Geotalea uraniireducens: one gene and its partner. Each later gene encodes a partner of the first gene's protein in a complex. Links are inferred from orthologs where the notes say so. Each region holds a gene or a part of one and is shown on either strand. Other genes may lie near its edges.

What was found.
Region 2: the proteins of rpsG (region 1) and tig are in contact, whole or in part, in a crystal structure (PDB 3GTY), measured with the Thermotoga maritima proteins. The link is inferred for Geotalea uraniireducens from one-to-one orthologs. Residues at the interface, in WP_004081843.1 of Thermotoga maritima: Lys34, Lys52, Lys55, Glu59, Arg62, Gln63, Glu66, Asn67, Lys69, Val71, Arg95, Ala109, Lys110, Lys111, Gly112, Arg113, Pro114, Glu117, Glu121, Ile124, Ala125, Tyr127, Asn128, Asn129, Thr130, Gly131, Lys135, Asp139, Arg142, Met143; in WP_004081061.1 of Thermotoga maritima: Glu122, Val124, Val129, Leu130, Tyr133, Glu188, Gly259, Ile262, Tyr263, Glu266, Ser270, Glu273, Gln274, Glu277, Arg308, Gln311, Ile312, Ser315, Tyr316, Glu325, Arg329, Arg336, Leu363, Phe366, Trp367, Arg373, Leu377, Arg381, Leu384, Glu387.

Annotation. Positions count from the first base shown.
Region 1 is NZ_AP027151.1:3,450,791-3,457,260, forward strand. Bases 3,664-6,470 are described here. They hold rpsG (30S ribosomal protein S7), read right to left. Parts: upstream 5,399-6,470; coding sequence 4,928-5,398; downstream 3,664-4,927. Other genes in these bases: fusA (elongation factor G), read right to left, coding at 3,664-4,893; rpsL (30S ribosomal protein S12), read right to left, coding at 5,422-5,793; rpoC (DNA-directed RNA polymerase subunit beta'), read right to left, coding at 5,925-6,470. Also shown: rplD (50S ribosomal protein L4), read right to left, coding at 1-585; rplC (50S ribosomal protein L3), read right to left, coding at 612-1,241; rpsJ (30S ribosomal protein S10), read right to left, coding at 1,269-1,577; tuf (elongation factor Tu), read right to left, coding at 1,596-2,786; more of fusA, read right to left, coding at 2,815-3,663.
Region 2 is NZ_AP027151.1:2,489,895-2,496,446, reverse strand. What follows is about bases 2,043-4,931. They hold tig (trigger factor), read left to right. Parts: upstream 2,043-2,780; coding sequence 2,781-4,082; downstream 4,083-4,931. Other genes in these bases: clpX (ATP-dependent Clp protease ATP-binding subunit ClpX), read left to right, coding at 4,694-4,931; clpP (ATP-dependent Clp endopeptidase proteolytic subunit ClpP), read left to right, coding at 4,098-4,697; QMN23_RS11665 (XTP/dITP diphosphatase), read left to right, coding at 2,043-2,239. In the rest of the region: QMN23_RS11675 (DHH family phosphoesterase), read left to right, coding at 1-877; rph (ribonuclease PH), read left to right, coding at 936-1,652; more of QMN23_RS11665, read left to right, coding at 1,649-2,042; more of clpX, read left to right, coding at 4,932-5,947; lon (endopeptidase La), read left to right, coding at 5,966-6,552. UniProt on the Bacillus subtilis protein: Involved in protein export. Acts as a chaperone by maintaining the newly synthesized protein in an open conformation. Functions as a peptidyl-prolyl cis-trans isomerase.

The DNA of each region.
Region 1 (6,470 bases):
CTCGGTAAGAATGATATTATTGTAGCGAACGATATCATAAACACTTAGCTGGTCGGCTTTGACCACCTTCACATGTTTTACGTTTCGCGCCGAGAGCTCAAGATTCGCATTCGGCGAATCCAAAACAACCAACGTCTTATCTACCTCAAACGCTTTCATAACACCGACAAACGATTTGGTGGATATACTGGGGAGATCAAAAGCATTAACAACAGAAAGCTTGTTCCCCTTATACAGCATCGAAAGGGCAGATCTTACAGCAGCCTTTCTGGCTTTCTTATTCATTGACAGATTGTAAACTTTTGGCTGAGGGCCAAAAGCCACTCCACCACCGACATAATGGGGAGCCCGGATACAACCTTGACGCGCCTGCCCGGTACCTTTTTGACGATAGGGCTTTTTCCCGCCGCCGGATACTGCTGAACGGTTCTTCACTGCCACTGTTCCAGCACGCCGGTTAGCAAGTTGAACCTTGATTGCCTCATGAATCAGGTATTCCTTCACTTCACCATTGAAGACGGCGTCGTCAAGGCTCATTTCAGCTACTTTATTTTTTTTCAGGTCGAATACATCGATCGTTGCCATAAGAATCTCCAGAGCCAACTATTCTCTCACGCCTTGACGCTATCCTTAACAAGCAAAATGCCATTCTGTGCACCAGGGACAGCCCCCTTGATAAAAAGCAGATTACTATCGGAATCAACTCTCACGATCTGCAACCGCTGCACAGTTACCTTTTCATTGCCAAGCTGTCCGGGCATCTTCTTATTTTTAAATACGCGGGACGGGTAAGCAGAACTCCCGATCGAACCCGGTGCCCTGTGGAAACACGAGCCGTGCGACGAGCGGCCGCCTCTAAACCCCCAACGCTTGACGACCCCTTGGAAGCCTTTACCAATGCTTGTTCCGGTTACATCTACGAACTCGCCCTCGGCAAAAACATCAGCAGAGACAACATCACCTACATTATAGGAATCCACCGAGTCAAATCTAAACTCACGGAGAAAGGAAAAAACTCCTTGTTTCGCAGAGCGGCAATGGCCGATAAGCGCCTGATTGGCTTTGCTCGCCTCTTTAGCTGCAAAACCTACCTGGATGGCGTTGTACCCATCAGACTCAACCGTCTTCTTCTGCACAACCACACACGGACCTGCCTCAACGACCGTAACAGGTATCCGCTTGCCATCTTCCGCGAAGATCTGAGTCATTCCCAGTTTTCTAGCTATTAAACCCTTCTTCATGGTTCCAATCCTATCTGTGAATTCTCGTTAAAGCTTAATTTCCACATCCACACCAGCCGACAGGTCTAGCTTCATCAAGGCATCAACCGTCTGCTGGGTCGGATCCAGAATATCGATCAATCGCTTGTGTGTCCGAATCTCAAACTGTTCACGCGATTTCTTGTCAACGTGAGGTCCACGCAACACACAATATTTGTTGATAATCGTCGGCAGAGGGATCGGTCCAGCCACGCGAGCACCTGTCCGCTTGGCCGTATCAACAATCTCACCTACAGATTGATCAAGAAGTTTATGATCGAACGCTTTGAGCCGGATTCTAATCTTTTGACTTGGCATTTCTTCCTCGTAACAACGTTATTCAATAATGGAGCTAACGACGCCGGCGCCAACGGTACGGCCACCTTCACGGATCGCGAACCGCAGACCTTCGTCCATCGCGATCGGCGTGATCAGGTTGATCGTCATCGCCACGTTGTCACCAGGCATTACCATCTCAGTCCCCGCTGGCAGGTCCACAACACCCGTCACGTCCGTCGTCCGGAAGTAGAACTGCGGACGATAGCCGTTGAAGAACGGCGTATGACGACCACCTTCTTCCTTGGTCAGGATGTATGCTTCCGCCTTGAACTTGGTGTGCGGAGTGATCGAACCCGGCTTGGCCAATACCTGCCCACGCTCGATGTCTTCACGCTTGATTCCGCGCAGCAGGGCGCCGATGTTGTCACCAGCGCGACCTTCGTCGAGCAGCTTCCGGAACATCTCGACCCCGGTTACCGTCGTCTTGCTCGTCGCACGCATCCCGACGATCTCGACTTCTTCACCGACCTTGACAATCCCGCGCTCAACGCGCCCCGTCGCCACGGTACCGCGACCCGAAATCGAGAATACGTCTTCCACCGGCATCAGGAACGGCTTGTCGATGGCCCGCTCCGGCTCCGGAATATAGCTGTCGACCGCTTCCATCAGCTTGAAGATCGCCTGCTCGCCCAGCTCGCCCTTGTCGCCTTCCAGCGCCTTCAGCGCCGAACCTTTGATGATCGGAATATCATCGCCAGGGAAGTCATAGGACGACAGCAGCTCGCGGATCTCCAGCTCGACCAGCTCCAGCAGCTCGGCATCGTCAACCACGTCCGCCTTGTTCAGGAACACGACGATGTACGGAACCCCAACCTGACGCGCAAGCAGGATGTGCTCACGGGTCTGCGGCATCGGCCCGTCGGCGGCCGAGACAACCAGAATGGCGCCGTCCATCTGCGCCGCACCGGTGATCATGTTCTTAACATAGTCGGCATGACCCGGGCAGTCTACGTGTGCATAGTGTCGCTTGTCCGTCTCGTATTCCACGTGGGCGGTCGCAATGGTGATACCACGCTCACGCTCTTCGGGAGCATTGTCAATCTGATCAAACGCACGAAACTCTGCCTTCCCCTGTTCCGCAAGAACCTTCGTGATCGCAGCAGTCAGCGTCGTCTTCCCGTGGTCTACGTGACCGATCGTGCCAATATTGACGTGCGGTTTTGTCCTCTCGAATTTAGCCTTTGCCATTTAGGATTCCCTCCCTCGACGGAAAATATTATCCTTTAACTTTCGCAATAATCTCTTCGGACACCGACTTCGGCACCTGCTCGTAATGATCAAAAGTCATCGTGTAGGTTGCACGGCCCTGCGTTGCAGAACGTAAGTCGGTTGCATACCCGAACATTTGAGCCAGCGGCACCATCGAACTTACGACCTGTGCGCCAGCCCTGCTTTCCATTCCCATAATCCGGCCACGGCGCGAGTTAAGATCGCCAATCACGTCGCCCATATACTCTTCCGGGACAACGACCTCAACAGACATGATCGGCTCAAGAAGAACCGGGGACGCTTTAGCTGCCGCTTCCTTGAATGCCATGGAGCCAGCGATCTTGAACGCCATTTCGGAAGAGTCGACTTCATGGTAGGAACCATCGACCAGAGTGATCTTGAAGTCAACTGTCGGGAAGCCGGCGAGAACCCCAGTATCCATAGACTCCTGGATACCTTTGTCTACAGCCGGAATATATTCACGCGGAACAACACCGCCCTTGATTGCATCAACAAATTCATAGCCTTTGCCCGGCTCTTGCGGCTCAATCTCAACCCAGACATGGCCATACTGACCACGACCACCCGATTGCCGAACAAACTTGCCTTCAACCTTAACCTTTTTCGTAACTGTCTCACGATAAGCAACCTGCGGCTTACCAACGTTCGCCTCGACCTTGAACTCGCGCATCAACCGGTCAACAATAATTTCAAGATGCAATTCGCCCATCCCGGAAATAATCGTCTGCCCAGTCTCCTCGTCGGTCTTTACCCGGAAAGACGGATCCTCACTGGCAAGCTTCTGCAGGCTGATCCCTAATTTTTCCTGATCCGCCTTAGTCTTGGGTTCAATGGCGATCGCAATGACAGGTTCAGGGAATTCAATCGACTCAAGGATTACCGGGGCATCCTCTGGGCAGAGCGTGTCGCCGGTGGTCGTGTATTTCAAACCAACCGCAGCAGCAATATCGCCGGCATACACTTCTTTAATTTCTTCACGCTTGTTCGCGTGCATTTTCAGCAAACGACCGATGCGCTCTTTCTTTTCCTTGGTGGAATTATAAACATAGGAACCCGAATTAAGAACACCCGAGTAGACACGGAAAAAGCATAACTGCCCAACAAACGGGTCTGTCATTATCTTGAAGGCCAGGGCTGCAAACGGCTCATCATCAGCGGCTTTCCGCTCGATCTGATCCCCAGTCTTGGAATCAACCCCTTTAATGGCAGGGATATCGACGGGCGAAGGCAGAAAATCAACGACTGCATTCAAAAGGTTTTGCACACCTTTGTTCTTGAACGCCGAACCGCAAAGCACCGGGCAAATATGAATATTGATCGTGGCATAGCGTATCGCAGCGCGAACCTCTTCGACTGAAAGCTCTTCACCCGACAGGTACTTCTCCATCAACGCCTCATCGTGCGTTGCAACCTCCTCGATCATCTTTTCACGATATTCGTGAGCAAGCTCGGCAAGATCAGCGGGGATCTCCTCTTCGTGGTACCTAGCACCAAGAGATTCCTCATCCCAGACGATCGCCTTCATTTCTACAAGGTCGACCACACCGCGGTACGTATCTTCCGCACCGATCGGCAGCTGAACAGGGACCGGGTTAGCCTTCAACCGATCACGAATCATCCCAACCCCACGGAAGAAGTCAGCACCAACGCGGTCCATCTTATTGATAAAGGCAATGCGGGGGACGCCATACTTATCAGCCTGCCGCCACACCGTCTCGGACTGAGGCTCAACACCACCAACCGAGCAAAAGACGGCCACCGCGCCATCCAACACGCGCAATGAACGCTCAACCTCAATCGTGAAGTCAACATGACCAGGCGTATCAATAATATTCACACGATGATCATTCCAGAAACAGGTCGTCGCCGCGGAAGTAATTGTAATTCCACGCTCTTGCTCCTGCTCCATCCAGTCCATCGTGGCAGTCCCTTCATGGACTTCGCCGATTTTATGGGATACCCCCGTGTAATACAGGATACGCTCGGTAGTCGTCGTCTTACCTGCATCAATATGGGCCATAATCCCGATATTTCTTGTTTTTTCCAACGGCACAAGTCTAGCCACACAATCCTCCAAAAAACCTAAACACTATATTAAACTACCAGCGGTAGTGAGCAAACGCCCTGTTCGCCTCTGCCATCCGATGCGTATCTTCACGCTTCTTCACGGCAGCGCCGCGACCATTATAGGCATCAAGTATTTCCCCAGCCAATTTGTCGGTCACCGTCTTCTCAGACCGCTCGTTCGCATAACGCACAAGCCAGCGCATCGCCAGAGAAACCCGCCGCTCTGCCCGAACCTCAACCGGCACCTGATAAGTAGAGCCACCAACGCGGCGTGACTTAACCTCCAAGGTCGGCTTGATATTATCAAGACATTTTTTAAGAACCTTGACCGCTTCCTCGCCAACCTTTTGGGCCACGATATCAAGCGCACCATACAGCGCACGCTCCGCAGTACTCTTCTTACCGTCAGACATTATTACATTAACAAGCTTCGCCACGACCCTATCGTTAAACTTAGGATCAGGAAGGATCACCCTTTTAGCTACTTCTCTTCTTCTCGGCATAACACCCTCTCATCCAAAGACTTTTACTTAGGCCGCTTCGCGCCGTACTTGGAGCGACTCTTCTTCCGATCTTTAACGCCGACGGAATCCAACGTACCACGAACGATATGGTACCGCACCCCAGGAAGGTCTTTTACCCTGCCGCCACGGATCAGCACCACCGAGTGTTCCTGCAGGTTATGCCCGACCCCCGGAATATAGGAAGTAACCTCTATCCCATTGGTCAACCGCACCCTGGCAACCTTGCGCAACGCAGAGTTCGGCTTTTTCGGCGTAGTGGTATAAACCCTCGTACAGACCCCCCGCTTCTGCGGGCAACACTTCAAAGCCGGTGCAGTCGACTTTTCCTTTTTGCTTTCGCGACCAAGGCGAATCAGCTGGTTAATTGTAGGCATCCTTACTCTCCCAGTAGCAACTTCTCATCGAGGGTCTACCCCCTGCGGAAGCGATGAAAATATCAGGCAACAATCTACTTGTCAAGCTTTTTTTGCACACCTAGACAGACAGCCATACAAGGGCGCGACCATTATTCGGCCTCGTCAAACTCCCCTTCCACCTCAGGTTCTTCCACAACTTCCTGGAGTTCCTGCAAATGATCCGCAACCACTTTGAGATTGCGATACCGTGAAAGGCCCGTACCTGCCGGGATTAGACGCCCCATGATCACGTTTTCCTTGAGGCCACGAAGGCTGTCAACCTTACCTTCAATGGCAGCTTGTGTCAACACTTTTGTAGTTTCCTGGAAAGACGCCGCGGAGATGAACGATTCAGTTGACAGAGACGCTTTCGTGATGCCGAGGAGAAGCGGTTCGGCGATGGCCGGCCGGCCACCTTTGGCAAGCACTCGTTCGTTCTCTTCTTCAAAGACCCAACGCTCAAGTTGGTCATCAATCAAGAGGCTGGTATCGCCGACCTCTTTAATCCGCACCCGGCGCAGCATCTGTCGAACGATGGTTTCGATGTGCTTATCATTAATCTTTACCCCTTGTAAGCGATAAACCTCTTGGACTTCGTCGACGAGATACTTGGCCAGCTCTTTAAGGCCAAGGACCCTGAGAATGTCATGCGGGTT
Region 2 (6,552 bases), 960 kb from region 1 along the record:
GAGGAGCGAAAATATCGTGATGGCCAAGGAACTCGAAATACCGTTGAAACCACTCACCATCTTGAATCTCCAGGATTTCTCCGTCGTGTGCATGCTTGATACTCAGCCCGGTACGGGCAATAATTCGCTCCCCTCTGGAACCAGGGTAGATGTCGTGATCGACCATCATCCCTTGCGTGAGACCAGCACGTTGTGCCACTGGGTTGATATCCGCGAAGATTATGGGGTGACAGCGACTATTTTGTATGAATACCTAGTTGTCCAAGACGTCCCGATCAGTACCAAGTTGGCTACCGCAGTCTATTATGCCATCAAGTCCGAAACACAGGATTTGGGCCGAGAGGCAAACAAGCCTGATCGGGATGCATATCTCCGGTTATTTCCGCTCGCCAACAAGAGACTTCTCTATGAGATTACCTATCCGAAACTACCGGTAGAGTATTTTCTTACGCTGAACCGTGCCATTGAAAACACTAGGCTTTATTCAAGCTTGTTGGTGACCGATTTGGGTGAACTTTCATTCCCGGAAATTGTTGCCGAAATGGCTGATTTGTTTCTCCGGCTGGAGAAGATTGAAGTCGTATTCGCTTCGGGTTGCTATAACAACGAAATCATTCTCTCTCTCCGCACCAATCGCTCCGATATCAATGCGGGAGAGCTCAGCAGGCGCATCGTCGCCGGTCTCGGACTTGCCGGCGGCCACGGCATGATGGCTGGTGGCAAGGTTTGTCTGGCAATGGGACGCGATGAGGTTGCCGAGCACCTTCTGCATCGGCTGCTCGCCGAGCTTTCCCTTGAAAAGGAGATTCCCGTAGCACTGGATGCCTCACACTACTCTCTTGGGGAAGACGCCGCCGCTAATCGGCTGGAGAGTTGACAGCCTAGCTTTGATCGTTTAACGTATAGCGCCCAATCCTGGTCAAGAGAGGTGAATTATGCGTGCGGATGGACGTGATGCTGCAAGTCTCAGGGATATCAAAATTGTCCGGAACTATATTAAGCATGCTGAAGGTTCGGTGTTGGTATCGTTTGGGGATACGAAAGTAATTTGTACCGCGTCAGTTGAGGCTAGTGTCCCGCCTTTTCTTCGGGGTAAAGGGAGCGGATGGGTAACCGCAGAATACTCGATGCTTCCCCGGGCTACCCATTCACGTTCGCCGCGTGAGGCGGTCAAGGGTAAAATCGGCGGCCGGACCCATGAAATTCAAAGGCTCATTGGTCGATCACTGCGGGCCGTCACAGATTTGACGCTCTTGGGAGAGCGAAGCGTTTTGGTTGATTGTGATGTCATTCAGGCCGATGGCGGGACACGAACAGCGTCAATAACGGGAGCCTATGTAGCTCTGGCCGATGCCTTGCGGGGGCTGGTCACTGAGGGGGCCATCGAAGCGATACCGCTACGTGAATCTGTCGCTGCTGTGAGTGTCGGCATTGTGAATGGCGAGGTTTTGCTCGATCTTAATTATCTTGAAGATTCGTCGGCTGAAGTAGACATGAATTTCGTGATGACATCCTCCGAGCGTTTTGTTGAAGTTCAGGGTACCGCAGAGCTCGAACCGTTTACGGTAAGCCAGATGGATGAGCTGCGTAACATGGCGATGCGCGGGATTCGTCAGCTGATTGCCATCCAGAATGAGGTTCTTGCAGAATGACACATCTTGTTATTGCCACGCGCAATAAGGGGAAAATGCGAGAGATTGCCGAACTCCTTGCCGGGATGGAGATTACGTTGCTGTCTCCCGATGACTTTGCCGAGTTTCCAGAGGTTGCTGAGGACGGGGAGACATTTGAAGAGAATGCAGTCAAAAAAGCCCGAAGTGCAGTTGTAGCTACCGGTCTTCCTTCTCTGGCCGATGATTCGGGTTTGATAGTTCCTCTCTTGGGCGGGCGCCCTGGGGTCTTTTCTGCCCGCTTTGCACGGGAAGGTGCATCGGACGGAGAGAATAACGATAAACTCCTCGCGGAACTGACGGGGTTTCCTTTAGCTGCGAGAAATGCGTCATTCTGTTGTGTAATTGCACTATGTTTTCCCGGTGGCGAATGCCTGATTTTCCGGGGAGAGCTTGCTGGGATGATTCTTGACCAACCGCACGGTAACGGGGGGTTTGGCTACGATCCGCTTTTCTATGTTGCCGATCAAGGGAAAACCCTTGCCGAACTGCCCAGCGAAGTTAAAAACCGGATAAGTCACCGCGGCAAGGCACTCGCTGAATTGAAAAAGTACTTGTTTTCTCCGTGATCGTATAAAATGCTTGCATGCCACGCACGGGTGTGTTAATTATACAAATTCCGACGGGGTGTAGCGCAGTCTGGCTAGCGCACCTGCCTTGGGAGCAGGGGGTCGGAGGTTCGAATCCTCTCACCCCGACCAGAACTGCGCCTGTAGCTCAGCTGGATAGAGCAACGGACTTCTAATCCGTAGGTCAGAGGTTCGAATCCTCTCAGGCGTGCCAAAAGAATAATATGGTGGCTATGGTGAAGGGGTCTAACACACATGACTGTGACTCATGCATTCGTGGGTTCAAATCCCACTAGCCACCCCATTTAAGACAAGCCCCGTGATAAACGGGGCTTATTCGTATGTGGCGCAGTTTTTTGCGAGAGTGGCGGAACTGGCAGACGCACTGGACTTAGGATCCAGCGGGCAACCGTAGGGGTTCGACTCCCCTCTCTCGCACCATTCTTAATCGTTTAGGGACCCCGCCGTTGCTCCTTTACTGCCTTCCGACGTAATTCCCCCAGGGGCTATAGACAAAATAAATCCATAAGAGAGGTTAACGATGACCAGTACCATCGAGACACTGAGCAGCGTCAAAAAGAAAATTTCCTTCGAAATCAGTGCAGAGCGGGTAGCATCCGAGATTGATAAGGTCTATGAGCAAATCCGGAAGCGGTCGGCGATTAAAGGGTTTAGAAAAGGGAAAGCTCCCCTCTCATTTATTGAAAAGCACTACAGTTCGGTTATGGAAGGGGATGTGCTGAAAAACCTTTTTGATGAGACGTATTTCAAGGCGTTGGCTGATCATAAGATTTTCCCGGTATCGCATCCGGTCATTGAGAGCGATGATGTGAAACGAGGCGAGTCTCTCAAGTATTCGGCAACCGTGGAAGTTATGCCCGAAATTGAGGTGAAGGATTATCTCGGCCTGGAAGTGAAAAAGGAGTTGTTTGTTGTCGATGATTCAGTTGTCGAGAAGCGTCTCGACGAAATGAGGGAAAATATGGCCCAGGTCGTGCCTGCAGGCGAAGGGGCACAGGTTGAACAGGGCCAATATGTAATAATCGATTTCACCGGGTATGTCGACGATAAGCCCTTTGAAGGAGGGAATGCTGAAAGTTATCAGCTGGAGATCGGCTCTGGGCGCTTTATTCCGGGGTTTGAGGAGCAAATCGTTGGTATGAAGTGCGGCGAGCAGAAGACGATCACCGTCCCGTTTCCTGAAGATTATTGGAACAAAGATCTTGCCGGGAAAGATGCCCGTTTTGATGTTACGGTCCGGGAGATTAAGGTTAAGGAATTGCCGGAACTCGATGATGAATTTGCGGCACAGTTCGGTGAGTTTGCCTCTTTGGCCGATTTGCGGGAAAAGATTGGTGAAGTGTATGAAAAACAGGAACTTAGCCGGATTCGGGCCGACCTTCAGGATAGGATTGTAAAGGCGATTATCGAAAAGAATGAAATTGAGGTACCGACGACATTTGTTGATAAGCAGCTAGAACTAATGCTTTCCAACACCAAGAACAGGCTTGCCGGTCAACGGCTTACCCTTGAGATGATGGGAATGGACGATGATAAATTCAAGGTACAGTATCGCGATGTTGCGGAAAGCCAAGTGAAGGGCTCGTTGCTGCTCGAAGCGGTGGCCAAAAAAGAGGCCGTTAAAGTCGAGCAGGCAGATATTGAGAAAAAGCTGCTGGAGATCGCGCAGGAAAGCGGCCAGGATATTGCTCGCATGAAGGAGTATTATGAGCAGAACCGTTCTGCCAAGGAAAATTTGGAAGCTCATCTGGCGGAAGAAAAGGTGATGGAATACCTCTTGCAAAATGCTGTCGTAACTGAAGTGCCTAAGGACCAACTTTAGAGACGGGGGAGAATCATGCTCGTACCGATTGTTGTTGAACAGACTGGCAGAGGGGAACGTTCCTACGACATATATTCGCGTCTGCTCAAGGATCGCATTGTTTTTCTCGGTGGCGCCATTGATGATTCCGTTGCGAATCTTGTTATTGCCCAGTTGCTGTTTTTGGAGGCAGAAGATCCCGATAAGGATATCCATCTGTATATTAATTCTCCCGGCGGTGTCGTGACGTCAGGATTGGCCATTTATGACACCATGAGGTATATCAAGGCCCCTGTTTCGACCATTTGCGTCGGGCAGGCCGCGTCAATGGGGGCTCTACTCCTTGCGGGCGGTGAAAAAGGAAAGCGTTTTAGCCTGACTCATTCACGGATTATGATTCACCAACCGATTGGCGGTTTCCAAGGCCAAGCCACGGATATCCACATCCATGCTCAGGAAATTCTCAAATTGAAGAAACGGCTCAATGAGATCCTTGCCGAAAGCTCCGGACAACCTCTGACCAAGGTGGAAAATGACACCGAGCGTGACTATTTTATGTCTGGTGAAGAGGCGAAGAACTATGGTATCATTGACGACATAATCGAGCGCAAGACGATCAGTGGAGGTCCTCGTTGAGTAGAAGAAATGACAGTAGCGATAACCTGACCTGCTCCTTCTGCGGAAAGAGCCAGGATGAGGTGAAGAAGCTCATTGCCGGCCCGACAGTATACATTTGCGACGAGTGTATCGAGTTGTGTAACGATATCATTGCCGAGGAGACAAAACTCGAAGAGGCAATGGGGCCGGATGTCAAGAAACTGCCGAAACCGCAGGAAATCAAGGAGGTCCTTGACGAGTACGTCATTGGCCAGGATCGGGCAAAAAAGATACTCGCTGTCGCGGTTTACAATCATTACAAACGCATTGAATCGATGGGCAAGCCTAGCGATGTCGAAATGCAGAAAAGCAATATTCTTCTCCTTGGGCCGACAGGTTCAGGCAAAACGTTGCTGGCCCAGACTCTGGCACGGATTCTTAAGGTGCCATTTGCCATGGCAGATGCAACTAATTTGACTGAAGCGGGTTACGTCGGTGAGGATGTTGAAAATATTATCCTTAATCTGCTTCAGGCAGCAGACTACGATGTAGAGCGGGCTCAGAAAGGGATCATCTACATCGACGAAATCGATAAGATTGCACGAAAATCCGATTCGCCATCAATCACAAGAGATGTCTCGGGAGAAGGGGTTCAGCAAGCACTGCTGAAGATTATCGAAGGAACTGTCGCCAGCGTTCCCCCCAAAGGCGGCAGGAAGCATCCGCAACAGGAATTTTTGAAGGTAGATACTACCAATATCCTTTTTGTTTGCGGTGGTGCCTTTGCCGGGCTTGAAAATGTGATTCAGCAGCGGATCGGTGTCAAGACGCTTGGCTTCGGCGCTGACGTGAAGAAAAAAATCGAGAAGCGTGCCGGTGAATTGCTGGCGGAAGTTACCCCGGAAGACCTGCTCAAGTTTGGCTTCATTCCGGAATTTATCGGTAGGCTCCCCGTATTGGCCACCCTTCATGAACTGGATGAAGCGGCCATGGTACAGATTCTCAAAGAGCCTAAAAATGCGCTTGTGAAACAGTATCAGAAGTTGTTCGAGATGGAGCATGTCAAGTTGAAGTTTACCGACGGGTCGCTGGTGGCGATTGCCCGGGAAGCGCTGAAACGTAAAACCGGGGCGCGGGGACTTCGTTCAATCCTAGAGAATTCCATGCTGGATATTATGTATGAGATTCCCTCCCAGACGATGGTGAAGGAAGTTGTCATTAACGAAGATGTAATTTACAACAAAGAAAAGCCGATCATTGTCTATGAAAACGTGGCTGAATCAGCCTAGATAGAGTCAAGGATATACATGGATTTTATTGAAGAGGATAGCAGCATGGCCAGAGGGGATCTGCAAAGATTCCCTCTTTTACCTTTAAGGGATATCGTTGTCTTCCCCCATATGGTCGTTCCACTTTTCGTTGGCAGGGAAAAGTCCATTTCCGCCCTCGAAGCAGCGATGAATGGGAATCGACTCATTTTTCTTGCTGCGCAGAAGAATGCAAAGACCGAAGAGCCAAAACGCGAAGATATCTTCGGTGTCGGCACTGTTGCTCAGATAATTCAGCTTCTCAAACTCCCTGATGGAACTGTTAAGGTTCTTGTAGAAGGGAAAAGACGCGCCGAGATCATTTCTTACGTGCAACATCAAGACTACTTCGTTGTTGATGTCCATCCGTTTGATGATCAGGGGGATGCCGGCGTTGAAGTTGAGGCGCTGATGCGGAGCGCCCGGATGACATTTGAGAGTTATGTCAAGCTGACCAAGGGTGTCCCGCAAGATGTTCTCAATACCTTAGCCAGTATCACTGATCCGGCTCGGTTGGCCGATACCCTTACTCCGCATCTTAATCTGAAGCTTGCTGACCGCCAGCTCCTGCTGGATTTGCGTGATGC